Regions from separate parts of the Martinezella sp. CNPSo 3890 genome, predicted to be linked through region 2. Evidence: riboswitches for the same ligand, from Rfam matches in the RefSeq annotation. Region 2 holds a riboswitch; each other region holds the start of a gene.

Region 1 (9,593 bases), on a different contig from region 2:
GAGGCGCAACCTCGGGATATTGCGCTACCGGCAATTGGAAATACGCGATGCCGCCGACGATCAGCAGCACGATGGAGAGGACCGATGCGAAAATCGGCCGATCAACGAAGAAGTGGGAAAACCTCATTGGCTGGTCCCCTGTGCATCGGCCTGGGCCGGCGGCTCGTCGTTCGTCGCCTGCTGCGGCAGCTCGATCAGCTGCGGTGTCACCTTGACGCCGGGCCGGATCCGCATCAGCCCGTTGACGACGATCGTCTCGTCGCCGGTCATGCCGTCACGGATGACGCGATAGCCATAGAGCTTCGGCCCGAGGCGCACGGGCTTCGGCGTGATATTGCCGGCGGTATCGGCGACATAGACGACGCGCTGATTCTGATCCGAGCCGATAGCTTCGTCTGGGATCAGGATCGCCTTGTAGCTGTTCGAGCCTTGCACCTGAACGCGTCCGAACAGCCCGGGCTGCAGGATGAAATCAGGGTTCGGGAAGCGGGCGCGGACACGGATCGTGCCCGTCTCGTTGTCGACGCGGTTTTCGGCGAAATCGAGCTTGCCCTTGAACGGCTTCTGGCGGGAATCGGCGATGGTCACCGTCACATCCAGCCCGCCGCCGCCCTGCTGCAGGGCACTGCCGTTCTTACGAGCCTCATCGGCATAGGAGAGCAGCCGGCGCTCGTCGACGTCGAAATAGAAATCGATGGGATCGAGTGACACGATGGTCGTCAGCACGGTCTGATCGGCCTGCACGAGATTGCCGACGGAAATCAGCCGACGGTCGATGCGGCCGCTGAGCGGTGCGGTGATCTTGGTGAAATCCATGTCGAGATTGGCGCGATCGACAGCGGCCTGCGCACCACGCACATTCGCTTCGGCGGAAACGAGATCGCGGCGGCGGTCGTCGAGGGTCGACGCCGACTGGCTGCCCGTTGTCGACAGCGATTGCGCACGCTTGAATTGTGCATCGGCGAGCGTCAGCGACGACTTCGCGACTTCCAGCGAGGCCGTCGCTTCATTCAGTGCGGTCACGAATGGCCGCTGGTCGATGACGAAAAGCAGATCGCCCTGCTTGACCATGGCGCCATCCTTGAAATGCACTTCCTGCAGATAGCCGCCGACCCGCGAGCGCACGGAAACTTCATCGACCGCCTGGAAGCGCCCAATGAACTCGTCGCTGTCGACAACATCGCGGACGATGGGCTTGGCAACCGTGACGGGCGGAGCCGGCGGCGCACCCTGCGCCAGCGCCTGGGCGCCCGAAAAAACGGCAAGAACACAGCTGAACAACACGGCACGCGGCAGCATCGGCATGAAGCCCCCCCTCGAAAAACCGCATGCGGCATCAGGCGCCGTCATCACGGTAAGCGCTCACGAAATTTGTCTGCAACTTTCTACGAAGAACCTGTCGCCATCAGGCGCAATCCAATCAGGCCGCTTCGGACTTCCCCAACATGCGCCACGGGCCACGTCGGCCCGGGGGTATCAACCGGCCCGTCGTCCGGCAGCATGCTTTAATGTATAAACGGTTTATCGGATTCGACAACAGGGAATGAACCGGCCGCGACCGAGCGCAACCGATTGTTTTTACTGCATAGTAAAGACGCGCATAGGATGAGCGGATATAGGCCTTAGCCCTCCAGCTCCTCGCGCAGCATTTCGAGCTCCAGCCATTCCTCTTCCATCCTGGTCAGGCTTTCGCGCAGCTTTTCCATCTCCGCGGCAAGACGGTTGAACGTTGCGGCATCCTTGGAAAAGAGGTTCGGATCGGCCATTTTCTTCTCGCGCGTGGCAATCTCGGCCTCCGCCTTGGCCATTTCCTTCGGCAGGTTTTCGAGCGCGAATTTCTGCTTGTAGGAAAGCTTGCCCTTGCCCTTCGAAGCCTCGGAAGCCGACGCCGAAGCTTCGGTCGATTTCGGCTTTTCGGCCGCCTTTTCAGCCCGTCTCCGTTCCTCGATCGCTCCCTTGCGCTGAGCGAGCATGTCGGAATAGCCGCCGGCATATTCGATCCAGCGACCATCGGGCTCTTCCGGATCGGCGGGCGCTATCGTCGAGGTCACGGTACGGTCGAGGAAGTCACGGTCGTGGCTGACGAGGATGACCGTACCGGCAAAGCCGGACACGATTTCCTGCAGTAGATCGAGCGTCTCGATATCGAGATCGTTCGTCGGTTCGTCGAGGATCAGAAGATTGATCGGCCGCGACAGGATGCGCGCCAGCATCAGCCGGGCGCGCTCACCGCCGGAGAGGTTCTTGATCGGCGTGCGCGCCTGTTCGGGCTGGAAGAGGAATTCCTTCATATAGCCGGTCACATGCCGCTGCTCGCCATTGACGAGCAGGTTCTCGCCGCGGCCATCGGTCAGATAGTTGGCGAGCGTATCTTCCGGGTTCAGCTCCTCGCGCTTCTGGTCGAGCGTCGCGATCTCCAGATTGGTGCCGAGCTTCACCGTGCCGCTATCAGGCTCGAGCTGACCCGTCAGCATCTTCAGAAGCGTCGTCTTGCCCGCGCCGTTCGGGCCGACGAGACCGATGCAATCGCCGCGATGCACACGGATCGAAAAGGGCGCGACGATGACCCGCTCATTATAAGCCTTGGTAATCTTGTCTGCCTCGATCACCAGCTTGCCGCTTTCCTGCGCATCGGAAGCAGCCGCCTGTACGGTGCCCAAAGCACCTCTATGGCCGCGGTAGCGCGAACGCATATCCTGAAGCTCGCCGAGGCGGCGCATGTTGCGCTTGCGCCGCGCCGTCACGCCGTAGCGCAGCCAGTGCTCCTCGCGCTCGATCTGTTTGCCGAGCTTGTGCTGCTCCAGCTCCTCGGCCTCCAGCACCTGATCGCGCCAGGCCTCGAAATGGGCAAATCCCTTATCCAGCCGGCGCGAGGTGCCGCGATCCAGCCAGACGGTCGCGGTCGAAACCTTCTCCAGGAAACGCCGGTCGTGCGAGATCAGCACGAGCGCGCTGCGGCTCTTCTGCAGTTCGCCTTCCAGCCACTCGATGGTCGGCAAGTCGAGATGGTTCGTCGGCTCGTCGAGCAGCAGGATATCCGGTTCCGGCGCCAGAACGCGGGCAAGCGCCGCACGGCGTGCTTCCCCGCCGGAAAGATTCTTCGGATCCTCTTCGCCGGTCAGGCCGAGATGCGACAGAAGATAGGTGACGCGATAGGGATCATCGCCAGGCCCGAGGCCGGCTTCGGCATAGGCCGCGACCGTCTTGTAACCGGCAAAATCCGGTGCCTGCTCGAGATAGCGCACGGTCGAAGACGGATGACGGAAGACTTCGCCTGACTGCGCCTCGACGAGACCAGCAGCGATCTTCAGGAGCGTCGACTTGCCGGAACCATTGCGCCCGACAAGGCAGATCTTGTCACCCGGCTCCACCTGCAGGCCGGCACCGGCGAGCAAGGGCGCACCGCCAAAGCTCAGGAAGATGTCGTCGAGTTTCAGAATGGGAGGGGCCAAGATCAGACTCCGGAAAGGTCATAAGGGCGGGCAAGAACGATGGCTCTGCCGCTGCCGAGCGAAAAGCGCACGTCGCCTTCCGCCACATTGGAAATGGTGCGCGACGCGCCGAAGGGCAAATGAAAATCGTGCAGGGGGTAACGGGCATTCTCGATGAAGAGACCCGTCAGGTCGCTGAATCCGAGGACCGAAAACAGCGAGCCAGCCGGCAGCGCCAGCGTGAGTTCACCCGGCGGAAGCGGCACCGCCTCCTCGTCACCGGAGGTCAGCAAGATATCGAAGCCCTTTTCGGCCAAATGCACACCGTAAAGCAGGTGCTGGATCGCGTGATCCGACCGCTCGCCGCCCATGGCACCGGCAAGGATCAGCCTCGTGGCGCCGCGATCGATCGCTTCCGAAACGGCGATCTCGCCATCAGTCGCTGCCTTCGCCGCCGGATAGGGCTGCCTGGGGACATTCGGAAAGGCCCCCTGCAGATCGGCAGGCGTGGAATCGAAATCGCCGACCCACAGCTCCGGCTCCGCCCCGAGCGCGAGCGCATGGCGCATGCCGCCATCGGCCGCGATGAAACGGCTGCCGGAAACCGCATCGCGCAATCGCTCCGTCAGGCGAAGCTCGCCGCCAAGCAGGATGGTGAAGGTGGTGGACTGGCTCATGAGGCAAGCCCATAGCGCAAAGTCGTATCCCTAGGGAAGAGCGCCATGCTCAAGAACAACCGCGCCAACCGCTCAGTCGTCCGTTTCCTTGATGCGCGCCTGGAAAACCCGCTCGTAGCCGCTGACGTAGCGGTCGAACAGCAGCGAGAAATTCTCGATTTCCTCCGGCGTCCAATCGGCGAAGATGCTGCCGATGACGGAATATTTCTGCGCCTGGATCTCCGACAGCAATCGCTGCCCGAGCGCGGTCAACACCACCACGATACGCCGTGCGTCCGCTTGCGATGCCTTGCGCCGCAACACGCCGCGCGTCACCATGTCGGCAACGATGCGGCTCGCCCGCGACGGATCGATCCGCAGCATCTCGGCAATCGTGCCGACGGTGACTTCGCCCGTCTCTTCCGCCCGCCGCACGACATCGAGCACGTCGAGATGAGACAGCTCGAGACCTGGCGCGACGCTCTGAATGGCAAGCCTGCCGATCATGCGGCGACCTGTCAGTAGGCGCATGCGCGTCATCGCATGGCCGATACGCAGGAGATTCTCGTCGTCGGTCAGGGCCTGGGCTTCAATTTCACGTGTATTCGTCGCAGATGTCATCTTTCCACCATATCAGAGGCGGTAAAGAAATAAAACATGCAAACAGCATTCACCTGTTGTTGACATTTATATGCTAATGGCACATATATCTCAACTATGAAAACCGGGCGTCCCGCGCATTCGATCGACCGCGCAACGTTTCGGCCAAGTTCGGATTTCCTGCCCCATGGACATGCAGACAAGCTTCACGCCGCTCGTGGCGGATCATAAGCGGCGGCTTATTCTTTTCCTTTTTCTGATGACCGCCATGTTCATGGCAACGCTGGATAACCAGATCGTCTCGACGGCGCTGCCGACGATCGTCGGCGAATTCGGGCATCTGGAGCGCTTCGGCTGGATCGGATCGGCCTATCTTCTTTCGCTCTCCGCCGTCATGCCCGTCTACGGCAAGCTCGGCGATCTCTTCGGCCGCAAATATGTGATGATGACGGCGATCGCGATCTTCACGGTTGGCTCTGCCGTCTGTGGCCTGGCCGTCTCGATGGATACGCTGATCGCCGCCCGCGTCCTTCAAGGCTTCGGCGGCGGCGGCATCATGGTCTCGATCTTCGCTGTCAACGCCGATCTTTTCGAGCCGCGGGAACGCGCCCGCTACCAGAGTTACTCGAGCCTGGTACTCATGGCTTCCGGCGCCATCGGCCCGGTTCTCGGCGGCACGATGAGCGATCTCTTCGGCTGGCGTTCGATCTTCCTCGTCAACGTCCCGATCGGCTTTATCGTGCTGGCCGGCCTTGCTACCATGCTTCCCTATCGCAAACCGGCCCGACGCCCGAAGATCGACTATGCCGGCGCAATCGTTCTTGCGCTGACAACGACGAGCATCGTGCTTGCCGCCGACGGCAGCGAACTCTTCGGATCTCTGCTGTCGCCGCAGTGCCTGGGCATCATCGCCTTCGGCGTGATCTGCGCTATCGCCTGGGTCTTCATCGAGCGTCGCGCACCGGAGCCCATCGTGCCGATGACGTTGTTCCGCAACCCGACATTCGGCCTTCTGCTGATCATTTCGATCACAAGCGGCGCCGTGGCCATCGGCATGGTCAATTATTTTGCGCTCTTCCTGCAGACGACGACGGGCCTTTCGCCATCGATGGCCGGGCTGCTGTTCATTCTCCTGACCGGCGGCATCGTCTGCGGCTCGCTATCGGCCGGCCGGCTGATTGCCGCGAGAGGGCGCTACAAGCCCTTCGCCGTCGCGAGTGCTGCCTGCAGCGCCATCGCGTTCGGCTCACTTGCCTTCCTGCCTGCCGGTACGCCCATCGTCATCATCGGCGGCCTGATGCTGCTGCACGGCATCGGCATCGGCCTTGCGCAGCAGGTACCCGTCATCGGCGTGCAGAATGCAGCAGCTTCCCGTGACGTCGGCGCGGCAACGGGCGCCGTCACGCTCTCGCGCATGGGCGGCGCCTCCATCGCCATCTCCATCTACGGCGCCATCATCGCCGCCAAACTCGGCAATGTCGGTATCTCCATATCAGGCGTATCCGATATCGAGCAGCTGACGCCGAAGATGATGGCGGCTTTGCCGGAAGCAACCCGCGAGGCGGTCGCCAATGCCTATGCGAGCGCCTTCAGCCCGCTGTTCGTGACCGCCGCCGGCATCTGCCTTCTCGGCCTTTTGACCGCGCTGACGCTGAAGAACGTGCAGCTTCCGGGGGCGACGAAGAAATTAGAAAGCCCGGCGGTCGCGGAGGCTGCCGAGTAAATCGTTCATGCTGCAATCGGCAAGGGCATCATTTCCCTTGTCATCCCTTCGTCACAAGGCTAAATCTGCCGACGCTCTAACGGGGTGCCTTATGTCCTTCGGACATTTCGGCTGAGAGGCTTTCACCGGCCAACCCGCGGAACCTGATCCGGCTAACACCGGCGGAGGGATTAGACGCGTGACGAAATCATAGCGCCCTTTTCCCCTTCAAGACGAAACCAAAAAGGAGGCGCTGTCATGCAACACCGTTCGCTATTGTCATTCTTCGCAGGCCTGGCCTTTGCCGCCGGAACGTCGTTTTTTGCCGCCCAGACGGCCGAAGCAGCCGACAAGACTCTGACCATCTACACCTATGAAAGCTTCACCGCCGACTGGGGTCCGGGCGCCAAGGTCGAGGCCGCTTTCGAGAAGACCTGCGGCTGCACGGTCAATTACGTTGCCGTCACCGATGGCGTGGCGCTTCTCTCGCGTCTGAAGCTGGAAGGGACGGGCACCAAGGCCGATGTCGTTCTCGGCCTCGATACCAATCTCATCGATGAAGCGAAGGATACCGGCCTTTTCGATGCCAGCGGCGTCGACACCTCGGCCCTCAAGGTTCCCGGCGGTTTCAAGGACGATGTTTTCGTGCCCTACGACTACGGCCATTTCGCCGTGATCTATGACAGCCAGACGGTCAAGAATCCCCCCAAGAGCATGAAGGATCTCGTCGAGGGCGATCCCAATCAGAAGATCGTCATCGAGGACCCGCGCACCTCGACGCCGGGTCTCGGTCTGCTGCTCTGGGTCAAGTCGATCTATGGCGACAAGGCCGCCGATGCCTGGACAAAGCTCAAGGGCCGCATCCTGACTGTCACTCCCGGCTGGTCGGAAGCCTATGACCTCTTCACAAAGGGCGAAGCGCCGATGGTGCTCTCCTATACGACGTCGCCTGCCTATCATATGATCGAGGACAAGACCGACCGCTATCAGGCAGCCGCCTTCTCGGAAGGGCATTACATCCAGATCGAGGTCGCCGGCCTCATCAAGTCCTCGCCGAACAAGCAGCTTGCCCGCGACTTCCTCAAATTCGTGATCTCCACGGGCTTCCAGGACATCATCCCGACAAGCAATTGGATGATGCCGGTTTCAGCCACTTCGGAGCCGCTGCCGGACGCCTTCAACAAGCTCGTGGTGCCCTCGAAGACCTTCCTGATGAGCCCCGCCGATGTCGACAAGAACCGCAAGACCTGGATCGACGAATGGCTGGCCGCCACCAGCGGCAACTGATGCCTTGACGATACTCACGGCACCAGAGCGAAGACGCGCCATTTCCGGCGGGGCAGTCAACCTCGCCGGCATCGTGCTCTTCGTCGGGATCGCGGTGCTCGTTCTGCTCGCCGCCGGCATCGACTCCGGCGGTACCAATCCGCTGGCAGATCCCTACTTGCTGCGCGTCCTGCGCTTCACGCTGCTGCAGGCGGTGCTCTCGACGCTGCTTTCCGTTGTACTCGCTATTCCGGTCGCGCGCGCATTGGCGCGCCAGCCGCGCTTTCCCGGCCGCCTTTGGCTCATCCGGCTGATGGCCGTGCCGATGGGCCTGCCCGTGCTGATCGGCGCGCTCGGCCTGCTCGGCATATGGGGCCGGCAAGGTCTGCTCAATCAGGCCCTCGCCACTCTCGGCCTGTCGCAACCTATCAGCATCTACGGCCTTGCCGGCATCCTGCTTGCCCATGTCTTCTTCAACATGCCGCTCGCCAGCAGGCTGATGCTTGCCGGGCTGGAACGTGTTCCTGCGGAATATTGGCTTGTGGCCGGCGGACTCGGCATGCGGCCCGCCTCGGTCTTCCGCTTCATCGAATGGCCCGTCCTGCGTGGCCTCATTCCCGGCATCGCCGGGCTGATCTTCATGCTCTGCGCCACCAGCTTCACACTGGTCCTGATCCTCGGCGGCGGTCCGGCTGCGACAACGCTGGAAGTGGCGATCTATCAGGCGCTGCGCTTCGATTTCGATCCCGGCCGCGCCGTCATGCTGTCGCTTCTGCAAATCGTCGTCACTCTCGTCATCCTCGGCGCCATGACATTGTTTCGTGCCCCTGACGATCATGGCCTCACCAGCGGCCGCGCGCTGCGGCGCATCGATGGGCAGGCGCCTGCCCGTCGATGGATCGATGCCGCTCTGTTGTCGGCGGCCACGCTCTTTCTCGGCCTGCCGCTCGCTTCGGTCGTCGTCACCGGCCTTGAGGCGAACCTCTTCAAGCTCGCCGGCCAGCCGATCTTTCTGCAGGCGGCCGCCACCAGCCTTGCGATTGCGCTCGCCGCCGGACTCCTGGCCGTCCTGACATCCTTTGCGATCATCCGTGCCCGATCGGTGATATCGGCGGATCGCCGAAAGACCTTCGGCCTCCGCGGCCTGGCAATCGCGCTGAGCGGAAGCTCTTCCCTCATCCTGCTGGTCCCACCCATCGTGCTGGCGACCGGCTGGTTCCTGGCACTCCGGCCCTTGGGCGACCCGAGCCGCTTTGCGGCCATTCTGATCGTCGTCATCAACGCGCTGATGGCGCTGCCCTTCGTCATCCGCGTCATCGAGCCAGCCTATGCGGTCCATGTCCGGCGCACCGAACGTCTGGCGGCAAGCCTCGGCCTTCGCGGCATTTCCCGCCTTCGCCTCATCGATTGGCCCGGCCTGCGCAAGCCGCTCTTCACAGCCCTCTCCTTCGCCATGGCGCTGTCGCTCGGCGATCTCGGCGCGGTGGCCCTCTTCGGCTCGGACAGCCTGATGACCCTGCCCTGGCTGGTCTATAGCAAGCTCGGCAGCTACCGCACCAATGATGCCGATGGATATGCCTTGATCCTTGGCCTGGTATGTCTTCTCCTGACCATTGCCGGTACGGCCGGCCAGGGTGCACGCGATGACGAAAGCAGAAGACATGGCTGACGGCCGCGACATGAAGGAACAGGGCATTGCCATGGCCGGTGTCGAGCTGCGCCTCGGCACCCATGATTTCCGCTTCGACTGTGATTTGCCACAGGGCAAGATCATCGCCGTCGCCGGCCCGTCGGGATCAGGAAAATCGACCTTCCTCAATTTGCTAGCCGGCTTCGAACCGCCGGATCGAGGCCGCATTCTGCTTGCCGGACAGGACGTAACCGGCCTGCATCCCGCTGAACGGCCCGTGTCGCTCGTCTTCCAGGACAACAACCTCT
Region 2 (9,593 bases):
CTTCTCGACTGCCTTGCCGATGACAGCCGCCATGGCCTGGTTACTCGGCTGGACCTGATTGTTCGGCTGCCCTGCCGTGGCGCCGGAAGGCTGTAGCTGCGGCTTCTGCGGCGGCTGCGGGCCTTGTATCTGCTTGTCCTGCGGCACGGCGGCGACAGCGGCTGCGGCCTGCTGTCTGGCCTCCTTGCGCTGTTCCTGGAATGCGTAGAGAGAAACGAGAAGATCGGCCGTCGATTGCAGCTGCGGCCCGACCGGAACCGGGACGAAGCGCTCGGTGACTTCTTCCAGCAACGCGCCGCGCGGATCCGATGCGATCGAAGCGGTGCCGTTGTGGTCCGCCCCTAACCCAAAACGGGAAAGAGCGAGCGCGGCATAAACATCATTGGACTGCTGGGCCATGGCCTTGCCAACTCCTGCATCAAACATGCTCCTTTAACGCAGGCCTGGTTTCGATCCGTCGCTCGGCAAGTATGATCATTTTGTGGCAGCGGCTTTAGGCATGCTGCGGCGGACCAGGCTTTCCGCCAGCGCCCGACGCTCGTCGTAGGAAAGCCCTGCCGCAAAATCGACGGCACGCTGCTCCAGCTTCGCCCTCAAGGCGATATCGGCATCGCGCGCCCTCGCCAACGCGGCCGAGAGCGCCTCTTTATCCAACGTCGGCTGCCCAAGAATGGAGGCGGCGTCGACCTTGGCCTGCTGTGCCTCGAGAATGATCTGACGTTCGTCCTTGCGGGCTTCGTTGAGCGCAGCCCGCAGAGCCTTCTTCTGCGCCGAAGGCAATTGCTCGCCGGCGAGCGGCATCATTCCGGCCCGCGCCTGCGTCTTGCGGATCCATGTCAGCCCGCCACCGGCCAACGCTCCGACCAGGAACGTATTCAGCACCAAAAGAAAAATGACCACTATTCGAAAGCTGCGTTCCGTCATTGGCTGTCCTGCTGTGCTGCACCCGCGTCCGGCCCTATATCGCCGAACATGGTTGCGGTTCCGTCGGAGACGACTGAGGTATCGGACGTCAAGCTCGGGGCCAGGACGGCGATGGCGATGCTGCCGGCAAGCGCGCCGGCTATGCCGACACCCACGAGGCCGATGCCGGCCGAGCCGAAGCGGAACCAGTTTCTTATCGTCAGGCGGCGAACGAGCTTTGCGAGAATTCGCTCTTCAAGGCCGGCGTGGCGAGGCTTGACGACGTAGGTATCGAGCAACGCATCCAGATCGGCCCCGCGCGCAAGCGTTTCGGCGGCGGTGGAGCTCTTGGCAAAATCCCGAGCGGCCGCCCGCTCAGCCTGCGGCCATCGGCCGATATCGCCGCCATAGGCCGCGGTCAGCGCTTCAAAGCGATCGGCATTCATCGGACCCGCGATATTCTCAACCATCGCCCTCATCCTTCAACAAAAGCGCCTGCAAGGAGCGCCGTCCACGCGCAAGCAGGCTTTCCAGTGCGTCGACGCTGACGTCCATGATCTCAGCTGCCTCGGCATTCGACAGCGCCTGATAGTAAACCAGAATGATCGCTTCGCGCTGCCTGGGCGCGATCATCTGCATGGCCCGTTCCACGCGCCTGGACGGATCGTCCTCGCTCATCAAGCCCGCATCCGGCGTCGGCCCTTCATACTCGACATCGGGTGGATGCTCGGCAAGAACGTCCTTGCGACGCCGCAGGCGATCATAACAAAGGTTGGTCGCTACGCGGTGCACCCAGGTGCTGAAGCGGGCATTGCCCTGGCGCCAGCCGCCGGCATTGCGCCAGACGCGCAGGAATGTTTCCTGCGCCACATCCTCGGCCTCGGTCGCATCACCAAGCATGCGGGTTGCCACAGCAACGATGCGCGGCAACTGCCGTGTTATCATCATGCGCATCGCCGGAACATCGCCCGCAGCGATGCGACCGAGCAGGTCCTCATCAGGGTCGCCACTCTTGGGCGCGCGATCCCACTTCATCGACAATCGCTACCGCTCCAGTTTCCTGCGATACCGCCATGACACCGGGGCCTCGGGACTCTCGGCCGGCAAATCCCGCCTCGCCGTCAACTTCGGCAAGCGGCGCCACTTAGATCGCAGCATCTCGGTCAGCGTATCATCCTTCGACATCAAACACAGGCTCACAAGGATTGAACGCCGCACTTGCCGAATTCCGTCGCTTTCATGTCGAAGGTTTTCGAATTTTCTTTTCGAGCCCCAAAGGCATCTATCGGGTAAAATATCAGGCAAAAACAAAGAGCCGGCTCACCCGGAGGCGGGAGTTTCAACCTTCCCTGCCCGGGCTTGCCGGCACTTCGCATGATGAAATGCGAAAGTTCAGGCTCGATCAGAGCGTCAATAAGTCGCTCGTCGTCAGATCCTGTTCACTGTTCGCGTAGAAGCTTCCGAAATCCGGCATCTGCGGTTGCTGCGCCTTCATGGCCTGCTCGAGCTGGCTCTGCGTCAAGGATTCGGAGCCCGACGTGTCGAGGCTCTTGAACAGCGATGTTGCCTGGTCTTCGCTTACATCGGAAGGACGGGCGGCCACGAATTCGGATTCGCTGACGCTGCCGTCGCCGTCCGTGTCCATGGAGGAAAATGCGGCGGAGAGATCGTCCTCGCTCATCTGCCCGCCGCCCGGTGCGGGACGGCCGTGATGGCCTGCCTGCATGGCTTTTGCGAGCTGCGCCTCGGTGAGAGAACCTGTATTGTCGGTGTCGAAGCTCTGGAACAATTGTTGCGCCTGGGTTTCGCTGACGTCCGACGGGCGTGCGGCCACGAATTCCGCTTCGCTGATATTGCCGTCGCCATTGGTGTCCATAGCGCTGATCATGTCGCTTTGGCTGCCATCCTGGCTGCCGGTTGCGGAAGTCTGCTGAGTACTTGACGTCGAACTGGTGGAGTTGCTGTCGGAATCCGATGTCGAACTATCGCTGCCGATGCCGGCCTGCAGATTGAGAATCATGTTCATCAGCTGCGCGACGAGCTGTTCTGCCGAAGCGATCTGAGACTGATCGTCCGAAGACGAAGAGGAATTCGTGCCGGAAGAACTGCCCGACGAATTACCGGAGGAGCTGTCGGACAGCAGGGATGCGATAGAATCGTCAGCCGTCGACGCTGTCGAGCGCGAGGTCTGGTATTGATAATAATTGCTCGATGAGATCGAGTAGATGCTCGTCATTGGGGGCCTCCAGATACGAGCGTTGAGAGGAACTCAGATGGCTTATGCATACGCGACTTGAACACAATCGATATGTGCGGATGGACTTGCGAACGCCGCCGATCAAACGCATCTAGCGCTCCAACTTGACCGATGCATCTTTTCCAGAGCAGGCGTACCCGGGATCACCCCAGCAATATGTATGTCGCCATCATGGCTATATCGGCATCTGCACATTTCGATTTTCACTTCCCAACGCGGGGAAATTGCACAAGGAAACTTGCGCGTGGCTTATAGACGCTTGACGAAAACATCCTGTTGCGATTTCCTTCCTCGATTTTTAGGGAATATATAAATTCCGCCACTCTGTTGCGCATTGCTGGTATATGGGCTCCAGCACTGAGCGGCATTGATGGATAAAGAATATCAAGAAGAGGGGCACAGCTTGAACATCGGTTTCTGTGGAGAGGTGAATGAGGCGAACTAAGGAGGAGGCGGCGGAAACGAGGAGCGAGATTTTGCAGTCTGCAAAGGCTTTGTTCCTCGACAAAGGCTACGAGAATGTCAGCCTGGAAGAGATAGCCGCAGCCGCTGGGGTCACGCGGGGGGCAGTACACTGGCATTTCAAGAACAAGCAGGGGTTGATGTTCGCGATTCGCGACGAGGCCCAGCAACCGTTTCAGGAATTGGCGGAGCGAATGTCCAAGGAGCTGCCGCCCAATCCACTCGACCTCATTGCCGATACGATAGCTGCGATATTCGACGACGTTCACGGTGATCCGCGCAAGCGCAGCATGTTGAAGGTGATGATGCATCTCGACATGGCATTTTGCGACGGGACGACAAGCCGGGCGAGCTCGTTCCGGCATGACATGCATGAAAATTTCGAACGCATTTTCACCCTGATGGATGAAAAGACGAAGCTTCCGGCTCCGTGGACGCCGGATACGGCTGCTTCCGCTCTGACAGCGGTCATCGGCGGCCTGATCACCGAATGGACGCTCGACCGGGGCAGTTTCGAACTGGTCCCGTGTGGACAGATGTTCATAAGGATGGTGCTGAAGACCTGGTTCCCGCTGGCACAGACGCAGGAACTGGCAATTACCGCGATGTGACGATATCGGAAAAAGCAGACAGCGGTTTTCCCTTCTGAAGTGAAGAGAACCAACGATAACGGCCTTAAGCTTCTGCTGGGCGCTAAATCGGTTGCCAAAAGCTGGAAATAAAAAAGGATCCGGAGGGAAAGCCAGATCCTTTGCTTTGATCGGAGGTCAACCGATCGATGGAAGAAGCCTGACGGATTGGAACGTCAGGCTTCTCATACCCAGCGCTAAGCCGGGTAATTCAATATTAGAAGCTACGCTCGAAGCGCAGGATACCAGCCCACTGATCCTGGTTCACAGAATCGAAGTTGGTGTAGGAGACTTCCGGCTCGATGAGCAGGTTCTTGACCGGGTTCCACTTGACGTTCGTGGTCGCGGCGAAGATCTTCGAGTCGGTGTAGGCGAGCTGGAGGTTCCACTTCAGCTTTTCGTTGATCGGAACGCCAACGCCGCCCCAAACAGCCCAGTCACCCCAGCCGCACTTCGATGCATCGTTAGCCGGGCAAGCCGAACGATCGAGGTTGGTGCCGGCGTACTTGTTCAGCTTGTCGCCGTCCGTGTTCCAGCCGCCCATCAAGAAGGCCGAGAAGGTACCGAAGTCGGCATCGACACGAGCCTTGATGGCGCCTTCTTCGACGATGGAGTCATAACCGCCGACGACCTTGAAGCCCCATGCGCCGGACTTGAAGCCAGCACCGGCAACGACGTCAGGAGCGTAGTGGTTGCCCTTGTCGTCAGACCACCAGCTTGAGCCGTAGGAGGCGCCGGAGCCGCTGGAGTTCGAGTCTTCAACCGAGACGACAGCCGTGAAGCCGTTGCCGGCATCGTAGGTGTAGGTCAACTGGTTGAGTTCGTACGGACCGTCATAGATCACGTCGTCGTTGATGACGTCGCCGGCGTAGCCGATGTAGTAGTTATACTGCGAATCGGCCTTACCGACCAGGAAACCGCCGAGGCTGATGTTGGCGAACAGCAGCTTGGTTGAGGTCGAGTTGCCGTCGTTCCAGTCCCAACGGATGACCGTGTTGGTCTTCAGCGGGCCGTACTCGGTGTCGGTCGCGGTGTCGAGGCTCAGCTCGGCGCGGGTATGCCAAAGCGTACCGTTCTTGCTGTTCGGGTTGTAGGCATCGTACCATTCGCCTTCGGTACGGACGCGGCCGCCGATCTTGAGGCAGGTTTCCGTGCCCGGAATGAAGAAGTAGCCAGCACCGTATGCGTCGCAGATGCGAACGTATTCCAGCGGCTCCGGCTCAGCGGCGACGATCGCGTCTGCTGCGTGGGCACCGGATACTGCTGCCAGAGCAGCAGCGGAGCCGAGAAGAAGGCTCTTGATGTTCATTTTAAACTCCTGGTTGTATTATGCACTTCTATTTTACCGCGAGCGTAGAACTGGAACACTGCCCTGGGGATCGGTTTGGTCTAAACACGACCGGGCAGCCCGGCAAATACGCACCTGATGTTGGCTTGAGTCCCCTCGAACCTTCATGATTACCCCCGCGGTAAAAGGTTTTGAAATGCCTCTACCGATCCGGCCGATTGCTCGACCGTAAGACAACTTATGTCCTGTATTGGATTTACAAACAGCCCGTATGTTTGTCAATTATATGAAGGGCGCTGGGACGTTAGTCTTGGCCTCTGTTGCTTAAATGCAACTGGCGACCGCAGGTCATGGCGGCACCGGCAGAGATCGCAAAGATGTCCCTGTTCACGAGAACGCCTGCCAGTCAGGGCCGTCACCGCATTTAAGGCCACCGCGATGTCGGCGGTCGATGACGACCGTGGCTGCCCGATCTGGTCATGATATGGCCATCGGGAATTCCACGGCACAATGACCGGTCGGTTTGAGCAAAGATCAGCAATGAAATTCAATAATTCGCTACACACAGAAATATTGAATTTTCCTAGATTCCGGCGACTCGCGCCATCGGAGAGGGAAAATCGCGAATGAATGAGAACCGGCTGATCTTCATAGCGACCCCCTGCTTCGGCGGCCTCGTTACCAAGGACTACATGCAGTCCATTTTCTCACTGATGCAGACGGGAGCGCACGCGGGCATACAGCTGACGCTGGCTCTGCTCGGCAATGACGCCCTGATTACCCGCAGCCGAAACACGCTTGTCTCGTCCTTCTTGAACGATACAACGGCGACCCATATGCTCTTCATCGACGCCGACATCAGCTTCGAGCCCGATCAGGTCATGAGACTTCTGGAAGCCGATAAGGATGTGGTCGCCGCCATGTATCCGATCAAGGATTATGATTGGCAGACGGCGGCCCGCATCAATTCAGCAGACGGCGAAACACTTGCGGCGGCCGCACTTCACTATGTCGGTACACCACTTATCGGCCAGGTTGCAGAGCGTGATGGCGATTTCGTCAGCGCCATCTATGCAGGTACGGGCATGCTTTTGATCAAGCGCAACGTCATAGAAAGAATGATCGCGGCCTATCCGGAGCTGCGCTACAACGCAATCCACGCCTATCCCAGCACCAAACGCTCGCCCAGCACCCAATACGCCCTGTTTGAATGCATGGTCGAGGAGGGAACGGGGATCTATCTCAGCGAGGACTTCGCCTTCTGTCACCGCTGGCGCGCACTCGGCGGCAAGATCTGGCTCGATACCGCGAGCAAGCTGTCCCATACCGGCCCCCATCGCTTCGTCGGCAATACCACACCACGTTACTAAGGAGCGACAAGTCCGCACGATGATCTGCGCGATAAAGTTGCAGTTCGATGGGCGCGGCAATGGTCAATCTCCCGAAAAATGCGACCGCCGCTGCGGGGTTGACAGAGGACAAGAGTAAGGCATAGCCTTTTGACATTCACCAGGGGGGTCCCGGCAAGGGGCTGAGATACTGCTGAACAATACGGCTCTGCCGGTTGTGGGCGCAGTGACCCGTTGAACCTGATCCAGTTCATACTGGCGTAGGGACGGTGCAAGCGCTCGAGGCTTCGGATTCCCGCCTGGATTCCATGCCGGCGTCTTTTCATCATTCCGGCTGATTGACTGGGTCTCCAACTGCAACTTGGAGCCTCACACCATGAACATTGCCGCAAAAAACCTCACTCCGACCGTCACCACCGGCCCGCTGCCGGCCTCTCGGAAAATCCATATCACCGGGGATATCCATGCCGATATCCGCGTGCCGATGCGCGAAATCAGCGTCCATCCGACATCGGGCGAGCCGCCAGTTATCGTCTACGATTCGTCCGGCCCCTATACTGTCGAAGGTGCAGATATCCGCATCGAAGAGGGCCTTCCGCAGTTGCGCCGCGACTGGGTGCTCGCCCGCGGCGATGTCGAGGCCTATGAGGGCCGCCATGTGCGTCCCGAAGACAACGGTTTCGTCACCGGCGAACGGCTGACACCGGAATTTCCGGCCAAACGCCAGCCGCTGCGCGCCAAGGATGCCAAGGCCGTCACTCAGCTCGCCTATGCGCGCGCCGGCATCATCACCCCGGAAATGGAATTCATCGCCATCCGCGAGAACCTCGGCCGCAAGGCCAAGACCGAAGCGCTGGTCCGTGACGGCGAGAGCTTCGGCGCGCATATTCCCGATCACGTCACGCCTGAATTCGTTCGCCAGGAGGTCGCAGCCGGCCGCGCTATCATCCCGGCCAACATCAATCACCCCGAAAGCGAGCCGATGATCATCGGCCGGAATTTTCTGGTGAAGATCAACGCCAATATCGGCAATTCCGCAGTCACCTCCTCCATGGCGGAGGAGGTCGAGAAGATGGTCTGGGCAGCGCGCTGGGGTGCCGATACCGTCATGGATCTTTCGACCGGCCGCAACATTCACAATATCCGCGAATGGATCATCCGCAATTCGCCGCTGCCGATCGGCACGGTGCCGCTCTATCAGGCGCTGGAAAAGGTCGGCGGCATCGCGGAGGAACTGACCTGGGAGATCTATCGCGACACGCTGATCGAGCAGGCCGAACAGGGCGTCGACTATTTCACCATCCATGCCGGCGTGCGGCTGCACTACATCCCGCTCACCGTCAACCGCGTCACCGGCATTGTCTCGCGCGGCGGCTCGATCATGGCCAAGTGGTGTCTCCATCACCACAAGGAGAGCTTCCTCTACGAGCATTTCGAGGAAATCTGCGACATCTGCCGGGCCTATGACGTCTCCTTCTCGCTCGGCGACGGCTTGCGGCCCGGTTCGATCGCCGATGCCAACGATGCCGCGCAGTTTGCCGAGCTCGAAACGCTCGGCGAACTGACGAAGATCGCCTGGGCCAGGGATTGTCAGGTAATGATCGAAGGCCCCGGCCATGTTCCGATGCACAAGATCAAGGAGAACATGGACAAGCAGCTCGCCGTCTGCGGCGAGGCGCCCTTCTACACGCTTGGGCCGCTGACGACGGATATCGCCCCGGGCTACGATCACATCACTTCCGGGATCGGCGCTGCGATGATCGGCTGGTTCGGCACGGCGATGCTGTGCTACGTCACTCCGAAGGAGCATCTCGGCCTGCCCGACCGCAACGACGTCAAGACCGGCGTCATCACCTACAAGATTGCCGCCCACGCCGCCGATCTCGCCAAGGGTCATCCGGCCGCTCAGGTCCGCGACGATGCATTGTCGCGTGCAAGATTCGAATTCCGCTGGGAGGATCAGTTCAACCTGTCGCTCGATCCGGATACCGCCCGCAGCTTCCATGACGAAACCTTGCCGAAGGAAGCTCACAAGGTCGCGCATTTCTGCTCGATGTGCGGCCCGAAATTCTGCTCGATGCGGATTTCACATGACATCCGCGCGGAGGCACAGAAGGAAGGGCTGGAAGCGATGGCGGCGAAATATCGGGAGGGCGGCGATCTCTATATGCCGGTCGAAGCCCCCGCTCAGCCGGCCGAGTGACATGCGCATCCTCATCAAAGGGGCCGGCGTTGCCGGCCTCACAGTCGCTCACGAGCTGATCCGGCGCGGAGCAGAGGTCACGATCTCGGATCCAAGCCGGAATTTTCATCGCGCCGCCTCCTGGCTTGCCGGCGGCATGCTGGCGCCATGGTGCGAGCGGGAAAGCGCTGATGAGGCTGTGCTCGAGCGCGGTCGTGATTCCGCCGATCGATGGGACGCGATTCTGCCGGGCAAGGTCGTCCGCAACGGAACGCTCGTCGTTGCGCCGAACCGCGATCAAAACGAGCTGAAGCGATTCGCCAGCCGCACGACAGGCCATCGCTGGGTGGGCGAAGACGAAATCGCCGCCCTTGAGCCTTCGCTTGCCGGCCGGTTCCGCCTGGGCCTGTTCTTTCCGCAGGAGGCGCATCTCGATCCCCGCGAGATCCTGCAATCATTGAAGGACGATCTATCTGCAAAAGGCGTCACCTTTGTCGACGGACACCTGGATGACGATGGCTTC
Region 3 (9,593 bases), 180 kb from region 2:
TGGAAAGATCGCGCGCGCTCTACACAAAATGAACATCCGTTCTCGCCCCCGCGCCGGCACGGCGCCTGGATGCCCCCTGTCGTAATTCCTCCCAAATCCCAATGGAATCTATTGGTACTCAAATGAGGTGTGCGTGATGATTGATTTCTTTCAGCGAAACATGGCGCTTTTCCTGGCCGCCCTGATGACAGCAGTGGCCGTAACACTTTACAATCTGAGCTGCCTTCTGCTCAGGCATCATCATGCGCTGCTGCACAATCTGCATCATGCGGCAGGCGCCCTGGTCCTCCTTGCAGGCTTCTACACCATGATCCGCTACATGCAGGCGCTGCCGGATGATGAAGGCTAGAAATACGCCAAACTCCGAAATTCGAGCCGGCAATTTCAGATAGAGTTCAGCCTGCGCGGCTATATCCTCGACCTGTCCCGATGCGAAATCGGCGACGCCCTAACCAGGTGTTGCCAATTTCAAACCGGGAACCAGTTTCACAGCTAGTTCGTCGCACCACTCCGGTGCAAAGCCCCCATGAACAACTGAGGATATCAAAACGTGGCTGATGTTTGTACGCAAGGCGTGGATACGGGCTTCGTTGCCCTGGGCTATGCCAAGATTGCAATTCTGGGCATCGTGCAGGGATTGACCGAGCTGCTGCCGGTTTCGTCCACTGCCCATATGCGCCTGGTGCCGGCCCTGCTTGGCTGGCAGGACCCCGGTTCTGCCTTCTCGGCTACGATGCAGCTAGCAGCACTCGCCGCGATCGTCTCCTATTTTTGGAGCGACGTTCGTTACGTCACATTTGGGTCGCTCGATGCCATCAGGCAAAGGGACTGGAGTTCTCCCTCCATACGGCTTGCGATCGCCATCGTGATCGCGACCGTACCGATCGTGATCGCCGGTCTGCTGCTGTCATCCTCCCTGAATGCCTGTGGCACCTCGCTCCGCAGCCTTTGGGTGATCGGTATCGCCTGCCTGGTCATGGGCTTGTTGCTGGCGATCGCCGAACTCTACAGCCGCCATCGGAAAGACATTGAGCAGATGACGCTGATCGATGCTCTGTTCGTCGGCATCACGCAGGTCGGCGCGCTCGTTCCCGGCGTTTCTCGCTCTGGTTCGACGCTGACCGGCGCGCTCTTCCTCGGATTGAAGCGCGAGGAAGCCGCCCGATTCTCCTTCCTGCTCGGCTTGCCTGCCATTGCGCTCGCCGGCTTGAAGGAACTGTATGAGCTTCATAAGGCGCATATTCCGATGGAAGCCTGGTCGGTTCTGCTCGTCGGCCTGATCGTCGGCAGCATATCGTCGTTCATCACCATCTGGGGGCTGATGCGCTTCCTGGAGCGCTTTTCGACCTGGCCTTTCGTCATCTACCGAATCGTGCTCGGCGCCGTCATTCTTTTTGGCGTGCTGACCATGGGCTGGGCCTGAGCAAACTGATTTTTAGCGTGCTGCGGACTTAAAAGGTGGCGCTGCTCTGGAGAGCAGCGCCTTTTTCGTTGCGGAGCGACTATCCGAAGACCAGGCCGCCATCGACGATCAGGTTCTGTCCGGTAACGGCCCGTGCCCAAGGGCTTGCAAAGAAAAGAACCGCATCGGCAACCTCGTGGGGCGTGGTGACGCGGCGCAGCGGCGTATTCGCGGCTATGATGTCGAATACAGATTCCGGAGTAGCGCCACTTGCATCCGTCGTGCGCAGAAGGCCGCCGGAGACCATGTTGACGGTGATTCCGAGTGGCCCGAGTTCGGCGGCAGCCGTGCGGGTGAGCGACAGCAATGCCGCCTTGGCGGCTGTATAATCGTGATAGGGCACCACGGGGTTTTGGAAGAGATTTGTACCGATCGTAACAATCCGTCCAAAGCCTGCCTGCGCCATCGCCGGCCGCGCCGCTTGTATGAGGTTCAAGGCGCCCTCCAGCGCGGTTTCCAGCTGCCTGGTCATCTCGGCCCAGCTCAAGGCATCCAGCTTCGAACGTGCGTCACCGTTGAAGCTGAAATCAGCCAACGCATTGTGGACGATGGTCGTCGGCACGCCGAAATACCCGGTCACCTCGAAGACGAGCCGCTTGGTGTCTTCGAGGTCGCGGATATCGGCTTGAAAGGCCTTTGCATGATCGCCGAGCTTTGCTGCGAGCGCCTCCGCGCTCTCGCGGCTGGCGCGATAGTTGACCGCCACTTTCGCACCTTCCCGGGCGAAGGCCGTCGCTATCGCGGCACCAAGGCCGCGTCCCGCACCGGAAACGATGACAATCTGATCTTTGAGTGAGAGGCTCATTTCTCTGCTCCTTGTCTGTTTGGCCAGAGCGCATGGAAATGCTGCACAGGCCCGTGGCCGCTTCCGACGGAAAGCTGGCCTGCGGCAGCAACCGCGGCGGCGAGATAGGTCTTGCCGACGGCGACAGCTTCGGGAAGCGACAGGCCCTTGGCGATCTCTGCCGCGATAGCGCTGGAGAGCGTGCAGCCTGTTCCATGCGTATTCTTGGTCGGCAGCCGCTCCGCCTCGAACCAGGTCACATGATCGCCGCTTGCGAGCACATCCGGGCTTTCATCCCCTTCGAGATGACCACCCTTGACGAGGACTGCCGAAGGCCCGAGCATGGCCAAAGCAAGCGCCTGACACGCCATGTCTTCGCGGCTTTTCGCCTCCACGTCATGCAACAGCGCAGCAGCTTCGGGCAGGTTCGGTGTAACGACGGTCGCCAGCGGCAGCAGCCGCGTGGTCAGCACGTCAACGGCATCGGCAGCCAGTAGGGCGGCGCCACCCTTGGCGATCATGACCGGGTCGAGGACGACGGGTACATCGCGATGTCGCGCCAGAATGTCCGCGACGGCACTGGCGATGGCGGCATTGGCGATCATGCCGATCTTGACGGCATCCACATGGACGTCGGCAAAGATCGCATTGATCTGGTCTGCCACGAAATGTGGAGGCACCGGATGGACGCCGGAGACGCCTTGCGTGTTTTGCGCGGTCAAGGCAGTCAGCGCTGCCATTCCATAAACGCCGCGGGCAGAGAAAGCCTTCAGGTCGGCTTGAATGCCAGCGCCGCCGGAGGGATCGGAGCCAGCGATGGATAAGACATTGCGGATCATTGGCGAGCCTCCTTGATGGTGTTCGCGATGACAGTTGTCGCGGCTTGCGGGTCCGGTTGGCCGCATATGGCCGAGACGACCGCGAGACCATCGGCTCCGGCCGAGTAAACGCTTGCGGCATGCTCTCCCTTGAGGCCGCCGATCGCGACCGATGGAACGGGGCATAGCCTGACGATGCGTGCAAGCCCGTCGAAGCCGATCGGCTGCTTGTGATCGGGCTTGGTGGGCGTGGCAAAGACCGGGCCGATCCCGGCATAGTCGACGATGCCGGGATCTATGGAGGAAGCGAGAGCTTCCGTTTCCACCGAGAGGCCGAGGATCATGTCCGGCCCGATCAGGCGGCGTGCTTCGGCGGCATTCATATCCTCCTGTCCGATGTGGAGGCCATCGGCGCCAATGGCGATGGCAGCCTCGACATTGTCGTTGACGATCAGCCGGACATTCGTTCTGTGCAGGATTTCCTTGAGGGCGCGGCCCGTCTCGATCATGGCGGCTGTCGGTGCATGCTTGTCGCGCAGCTGTACGATGGTTGCGCCGCCGGCAATGGCTGCACGGGTGGTTTCAATCATGCCGAGATCGGCACACAGCATGGGATCGAGGACGAGATAGAGCGAGAGATCGAAGTCTTTCATGCCGCCGATATCCCTGCATTGCGATCCAGCACTTCCGGGCTAAGGCCGGCGAGGGCGTCGAGGAAGCGCCAGGAAAAGGAGCCCGGCCCGTCTGCAGCCGCTCCGGCCTGTTCGCCGGCGACGGCAAAGACCGCGAGCGCCGCAACGGTCGCATCGAATGGATCATCCGGCGTTGCTGCGGCAAAGGCGCCGACGAGGCAGGTCAGCGAGCAGCCGAGGGCCGTCACCTGCGGCATGAATGACGAACCGCCGGCGATGCGCTTTGCCCTCCGCCCGTCAGTCACGAAATCCGTAACGCCGGTAACTGCAACGACGCAGCCATGCTTTCCCGCCAATTGCCGGGCGGAATCTTCCGCGTGTTCGACGGCGTCGCGGCTATCGACGCCCTGGCCGCGGCTCGTGCCGCCGGCAAGCGCGATGATCTCGGATGCATTGCCGCGAATGATCGCCGGCTTTAGCTCGATCAATTGCGCGACCGCCTTGCGGCGGAACGTGGTCGCATAATGGGCGACGGGATCGAGGACCCAAGGCTTGCCCGCCTCGTTTGCCGACCGGGCAGCCTTCAGCATGCCCGCAAGCCAGCCGGACGAGAGCGTGCCGATATTGATCGTCAGCGCGCCGGAGATAGCGGCAAACTCGCCGGCCTCCTCTTCGGCATGTACCATTGCCGGCGATGCCCCGGCGGCAAGCATCACATTGGCCGCGATATTCATGGCGACGAAATTGGTGATGCATTGCACCAGCGGAGGGTTAGCCCGCATGGTGCGAAGCAGATTGCCTGCAGTTGTCTGGTCTTGCATATCGCCCCTTTCAGGCGGGCGAGACGCACAGGGACGACGTGCTGGTACTTTACGAGGTCCCGAGCGACTCCCTCCGCCAGCATGATCTGGTTCAGGTTCGAAGGGTGCTTCTCAGCCCGCCGGATGGCGGACGCCCCTGTCTCTCATCTCTCTTCTTTTCGCAGACAAAGACGGCGCTGTCACCAGCAAATTACAAAAGTCATGCTGGCGAGTGAGATTGCCTGCTTTCTCGGCGACCCATGCGATGGATGCATAGGTGGAGTGATCCCTTAGCTCTGCAAAAACCTGTGGGCTTCGACTATATATTTCTCATCGAAGCGACGGGAGCGCCAAGCACGGCCGCTCAGCTTCGAAAGCCCAAGGAAAGGGGATCATCATGAACGTAGCACGCTCTTTCAATAACTGGCGCAAGTATCGTCAGACGGTCGCCGAACTGGGCCGTATGTCCACGCGCGAACTGCATGATCTGGGTATCGATCGCGGCGAAATCCGCAATGTTGCCCGCGCAGCGATCGCTCGCTAACGGCCGCACCGGCTCCTTATAAAGCTGAATTATGCCAGCGCCTGTTCCCTTGAGCAGGCGCTTTTGCTTTATGAATATCACCGTTCCTTTTCGCCGCGCTTGCTGAAGATTGCATCAATTTAGCTCTCTGCTTTTCGCATGGCGCATAACTGCCTTGCAAAGAAATGCCTATGAACTGAGCAAAAGACTGGTATGTTCTTCTCATCGAAGCGATGCATCTCCTCCCGCATCCCTTCGCTTCGCAGACGTCCTTATCCTCCTCCCAGGGACGGCTGCAGGAATAGCGGAACTCCTCCTCCCATCCGCTGTTCGGTTCTTGTAAAAAGCCTGCCGCTCCTCCTCCCGCGGCAGGCTTTTTCATTTCATGGACCTCCAGAAGATTGGCAATGACCTAACTTGGAAATGAGGCGACGCAGCTCAGCCCAAGCGGCAGGAGCGCTTCCGCATTAAAGTGTGCGCATTCTCCTCTCGCAAAAATGAAGAGCGGCCCCTATGTGCGACCTATGTAGCGCGCTACATCGAAGATCGCCCAAATTCGATTCCCGAAAAAGGAGGATGCCCATGACCGGTTCTGCCGAATATACGCCGCCGAAAATCTGGACCTGGAACAAGGCCAATGGCGGCCAGTTCGCCAATATCAATCGCCCGATTGCCGGCCCGACTCACGAGAAAGAACTGCCGGTGGGACGTCATCCCCTTCAGCTCTATTCGCTTGGAACGCCGAATGGCGTGAAGGTCACCATTATGCTCGAAGAGCTGCTGGCACTTGGTCACAGCGGCGCGGAATATGATGCCTGGCTGATCAAGATCGGCGAGGGCGATCAGTTCGGCAGCGGTTTCGTCGATGTCAATCCGAACTCGAAGATCCCGGCTTTGCTCGACCGCAGCGGTCCGAAGCCGGTCCGCGTTTTCGAATCGGCCTCGATTTTGATGTATCTCGCCGAGAAATTCGGCGCCTTCCTGCCTACCGAGCAGCCGGCTCGGGCCGAATGCATTTCCTGGCTGTTCTGGCAGATGGGCAGCGCGCCCTATCTCGGCGGCGGCTTCGGTCATTTCTACGCCTATGCTCCGACAAAGATCGAATATGCGATCGATCGCTTCGCCATGGAAGTGAAGCGTCAGCTCGACGTGCTCGACCGTCGGCTGGCCGAAAGCGAATATATCGCCGGCAGCGACTATACGATCGCCGATATTGCCATCTGGCCGTGGTACGGCGGCTTGGTCAAAGGCTGGCAATATGGCGCGGCCGAGTTCCTGCAGGTGCAGGATTACAAGAATGTTCAGCGCTGGGCAGAGCAAATCTACGCGCGTCCTACCGTCAAGCGCGGCCGCATGGTCAACCGCATGTCGGGCGATCCATCCGAGCAGCTGCGTGAGCGCCACGATGCCAGCGACTTCGAGACGAAGACGCAGGATAAGCTGGAAGCCGCTGGCTGATACGACAATTCCCTTTTGCTGAAATGAGCTCGCGGTCCTCCGGATCGCGAGCTTTTTATTGCTCTTGCCACCGGCGTTGCCGGTCTCGACAAGTCAGCCTCGCTCCACCTTGCGAAGCATAAAGTTCGGCTGCCGAGGGTCCGTCGCTCGGCATAGAGCGCGGCGCGATCCTGCGAAGCGTTTTCGAGTTCGGCGAAAGAGGAATGCTTCTCCATGCAGCAAATTGCTGACGACTGTACCCTGGATGAGAACGTGACCGCGGGTGCGTCGTCGCAGCAGCGAGGCGAGGCGAGGGGTGCGCTTCTGAAACATCTGGTGTCGGGCGGCGACGAACGGCTGGATTGCGATCCGGTCAGCGGGCTCAACATGTATGGCTATGGCCCCTCGCCCCGACCCGAAGATCTCGCTTTCGGTTCGTCGACGGCATCGACCATCTCCGCCGCCGCCTTTGTCGCGGTCGAATCCTATTACGCGGATTTGACGCAGGAGATGGAAACAAGCTCGCCGAAGGCTATCTACGACCGCGAAATCGGGCGCGTGCGTGACAATCTGCTGCGCTTGCTTGGCCTCAGCCAATCGTCGCAGCCGCGGATCGATGCCATTCTGGCCACATCGGGCACGGACATCCATCTTTTTTCGGCCTCGCTGTTGGCAGGCGAGGACGAACGTGCCCTGATGACCATCACGCTGATGGGGAACGAGACGGGCAGCGGCGTCATGACGGCGTCGGCCGGGCGGCATTTCATGAGCCGCGTCAGCAGCGAGCGAGCTGTTGTCAAGGGTGAGGAATTGCGGGCGGGCGACGCGACGCGCAACGCCGCCATTGCTGTGCGCAACAAGGATGGCTCTCTTCGCACCGAGAGCGAGGTGGAGGAGGAGTTGCGCGGCCTCATCGAACTTGCCCGCGCAGCCGGCCTCAGATGCCTGCTTGTGGTCACGGACGTTTCGAAAACCAGCCTGCTGGCCCCGGGTCTCGGGACCGTTCTGCGTCTGAAGCAGCGCTTCGGTCCGTTGCTGGATATCATGATCGACGCCTGCCAGTTTCGCCTGTCGGCGGCGACGATCCGCGCATATCTCGCCCATGGCTTCATGGTCGCGCTCACGGGTTCGAAATTCCTTGCCGGACCGATTTTCAGCGGGGCGCTTCTCTGCCCGCCCCAAATGTCGGAGCGCTTCAAATCGTGCGCACTGCCAGCGGCCTTGGCGGATTATTGCGGAAAGGCAGAGTGGCCGGAGGGCTGGGCCGCTCGCGATATCTTGCCGGATAGAGCCAATTTCGGCCTGCTGCTACGCTGGAAAGCCGCGCTGTTCGAACTCGGACGTTTTCTGGATATTCCTGAAGATCGCGTGGTCGCCGTTTTGTCCGCCTTTGCCGACGCCGTCTCTGATCGTCTTGCGAACGATCCGGCCTTCGAGCCTTTGCACAGCCGGCCATTGGACAGGCGTGAACTGGGGGGCGCATCATCGGCTCTTCGCTGGGACGAGATTCCCTCCATTTTCTCGTTCTACCTGCGCAATTGCACGGATGGCGCGATGCTGACTGCGACGGAAATGGCGGCGGTCTACAAGGAGCTGGCCATCGACGGTGATGGGGTTGCGTCCGTGCGTCTCGGGCAGCCCGTTCGCTGCGCCGATTTTGGTGATGTACCGGCAAGTGCCCTTAGAATTTGTTTGAGCGCGCCGCTGGTCGTGGCTGCTTCCAAGAGCGATGAAGCGCTTGCGACGGTGATCGCGCAAGCGATGCTGGTTCTGGATCGCACCGCCGAGGCAGCGGCTCGACTAAGCGCCGGTTCCAACATCAAGGAGATGCGCCGCAGTGCCTGAAGCGCGTGGTGGAAACCCGCTTCAGCTGGCATAGTCCGCTCTTGGCGATGGATCACGAACCTCGGCGCTCGCCCCCGTCAAAACCAGCGAAATCGCCTCTGACGATGCCGTGCCGCTGGAGCTTGTCGTAGAAAGTCTTCCTGGGAATGCCGAGCGCTTCGATAGTACGGCGCACATCGCCATTGTTCTGCGACAGGGTTGCGCGAATGAGTTCGGCTTCGTAACGTTCTACTCGAACCGGCAAGGGCAAACCTTCGTCCGCCGCCGGTACCTCGCCGGATTTTGCCGTTGTTGCCGATTCGAGGCCGAGCACGAAGCGCTCGGCAAAATGCGAGAGTTCGCGAACGTTGCCCGGCCAGTCGTGCTGCTGCAGATGGCGGCGCACTGCTGTGGATAGGACCGGCACCTCGCGCTTGAAGCGGCCGGCGGCGCGATCGGCAAAATGGCCGAAGAGCAGCGGGATGTCATCGCGCCGTTCACGCAGTGGCGGAATGGAAAGTGTGACGACGTTGAGGCGATAATAGAGATCCTCGCGAAAATCGCCGCGTTGGCGAGGATCGGCGAGATCGACCTTCGCCGCCGCCACGACGCGAAGATCGACAGGGCGGACTTCGTTGGTGCCGAGCGGCGTCACCTCGCGCATCTCAAGCACGCGCAGCATCTGCACCTGGATCGCCGGCGGCATGCTTTCGATCTCGTCGAGAAACAGGGTGCCGGAGCTGGAATATTCGATGCGCCCAACGCGCTTTTTCTGCGCGCCGGTAAAAGCGCCGGGCTCATGGCCGAACAGCTCGCTTTCAATCACGGTTTCGGGCAGGGCGCCGCAGTTCAGCGCGACGAAATTACCCTTCGCGCGCCGGCTCCAGCGATGCAGCAGGCTCGCCACCACTTCCTTGCCGCTGCCGGTCTCGCCCGTGACAAGTACATCGACATCCGTATCAGCGATCTGCCGCAGCGTATAGCGCAGCCGCTCGATGGCGGGTGTCTGGCCAATCAGAGGCAGATCGCCCTGCGCCTGCTCCGCCGCTTGCCGCAATGCCCTATTCTCCAGGATGAGCCTTCGTTTCTCAGCCGCGCGTCGCACGCTTTGCACCAGCCGGTCCGTGGCGAAGGGCTTCGCGATGAAATCATAGGCGCCGTCCTGGATCGCCTGCACCGCCATCGGAATATCGCCATGACCCGTCATGAGAATGACCGGTAGATCAGCGTCGAGCGTCTTGATGCGGGCAAAGAGCTGCTGTCCATCCATCTGCGGCATGCGGATATCGGAGACGACAACACCCGCAAAACCG

Evidence for each region. Region 2 has a riboswitch for thiamine pyrophosphate ahead of thiC (phosphomethylpyrimidine synthase ThiC). Riboswitches for the same ligand answer to the same signal wherever they lie in the genome.
Region 1: another riboswitch for thiamine pyrophosphate. It lies ahead of thiB (thiamine ABC transporter substrate binding subunit); the one in region 2 lies ahead of thiC (phosphomethylpyrimidine synthase ThiC).
Region 3: another riboswitch for thiamine pyrophosphate. It lies ahead of thiM (hydroxyethylthiazole kinase); the one in region 2 lies ahead of thiC (phosphomethylpyrimidine synthase ThiC).

What each region holds. Positions count from the first base shown of each region.
Region 1 covers NZ_JBXSOR010000015.1:101,368-110,960, forward strand. Annotated here, with positions in the region: gene AC13RC_RS26755 (efflux RND transporter permease subunit) at 1-127, opposite strand, end outside; gene AC13RC_RS26760 (efflux RND transporter periplasmic adaptor subunit) at 124-1,299, opposite strand; gene AC13RC_RS26765 (ABC-F family ATP-binding cassette domain-containing protein) at 1,623-3,452, opposite strand; gene AC13RC_RS26770 (thiamine diphosphokinase) at 3,455-4,108, opposite strand; gene AC13RC_RS26775 (MarR family winged helix-turn-helix transcriptional regulator) at 4,181-4,708, opposite strand; gene AC13RC_RS26780 (MDR family MFS transporter) at 4,875-6,410, shown strand; TPP riboswitch at 6,481-6,597, shown strand; gene thiB (thiamine ABC transporter substrate binding subunit) at 6,648-7,676, shown strand; gene thiP (thiamine/thiamine pyrophosphate ABC transporter permease ThiP) at 7,687-9,324, shown strand; gene AC13RC_RS26795 (thiamine ABC transporter ATP-binding protein) at 9,317-9,593, shown strand, end outside.
Region 2 covers NZ_JBXSOR010000005.1:279,228-288,820, forward strand. Annotated here, with positions in the region: gene AC13RC_RS15855 (DUF1800 domain-containing protein) at 1-399, opposite strand, end outside; gene AC13RC_RS15860 (periplasmic heavy metal sensor) at 475-924, opposite strand; gene AC13RC_RS15865 (hypothetical protein) at 921-1,373, opposite strand; gene AC13RC_RS15870 (RNA polymerase sigma factor) at 1,366-1,938, opposite strand; gene AC13RC_RS15875 (EF-hand domain-containing protein) at 2,306-3,139, opposite strand; gene AC13RC_RS15880 (TetR family transcriptional regulator) at 3,592-4,233, shown strand; gene AC13RC_RS15885 (porin) at 4,469-5,560, opposite strand; gene AC13RC_RS15890 (hypothetical protein) at 6,166-6,909, shown strand; TPP riboswitch at 7,041-7,173, shown strand; gene thiC (phosphomethylpyrimidine synthase ThiC) at 7,265-9,091, shown strand; gene thiO (glycine oxidase ThiO) at 9,093-9,593, shown strand, end outside.
Region 3 covers NZ_JBXSOR010000005.1:96,392-105,984, reverse strand. Annotated here, with positions in the region: gene AC13RC_RS15110 (transcriptional regulator NanR) at 1-32, shown strand, start outside; gene AC13RC_RS15105 (hypothetical protein) at 137-349, shown strand; gene AC13RC_RS15100 (undecaprenyl-diphosphate phosphatase) at 551-1,423, shown strand; gene AC13RC_RS15095 (3-oxoacyl-ACP reductase) at 1,503-2,267, opposite strand; gene thiD (bifunctional hydroxymethylpyrimidine kinase/phosphomethylpyrimidine kinase) at 2,264-3,085, opposite strand; gene thiE (thiamine phosphate synthase) at 3,082-3,717, opposite strand; gene thiM (hydroxyethylthiazole kinase) at 3,714-4,517, opposite strand; TPP riboswitch at 4,569-4,665, opposite strand; gene AC13RC_RS15075 (DUF1127 domain-containing protein) at 4,894-5,040, shown strand; gene AC13RC_RS15070 (hypothetical protein) at 5,057-5,401, opposite strand; gene yghU (glutathione-dependent disulfide-bond oxidoreductase) at 5,602-6,477, shown strand; gene AC13RC_RS15060 (hypothetical protein) at 6,691-8,301, shown strand; gene AC13RC_RS15055 (sigma-54-dependent transcriptional regulator) at 8,354-9,593, opposite strand, start outside.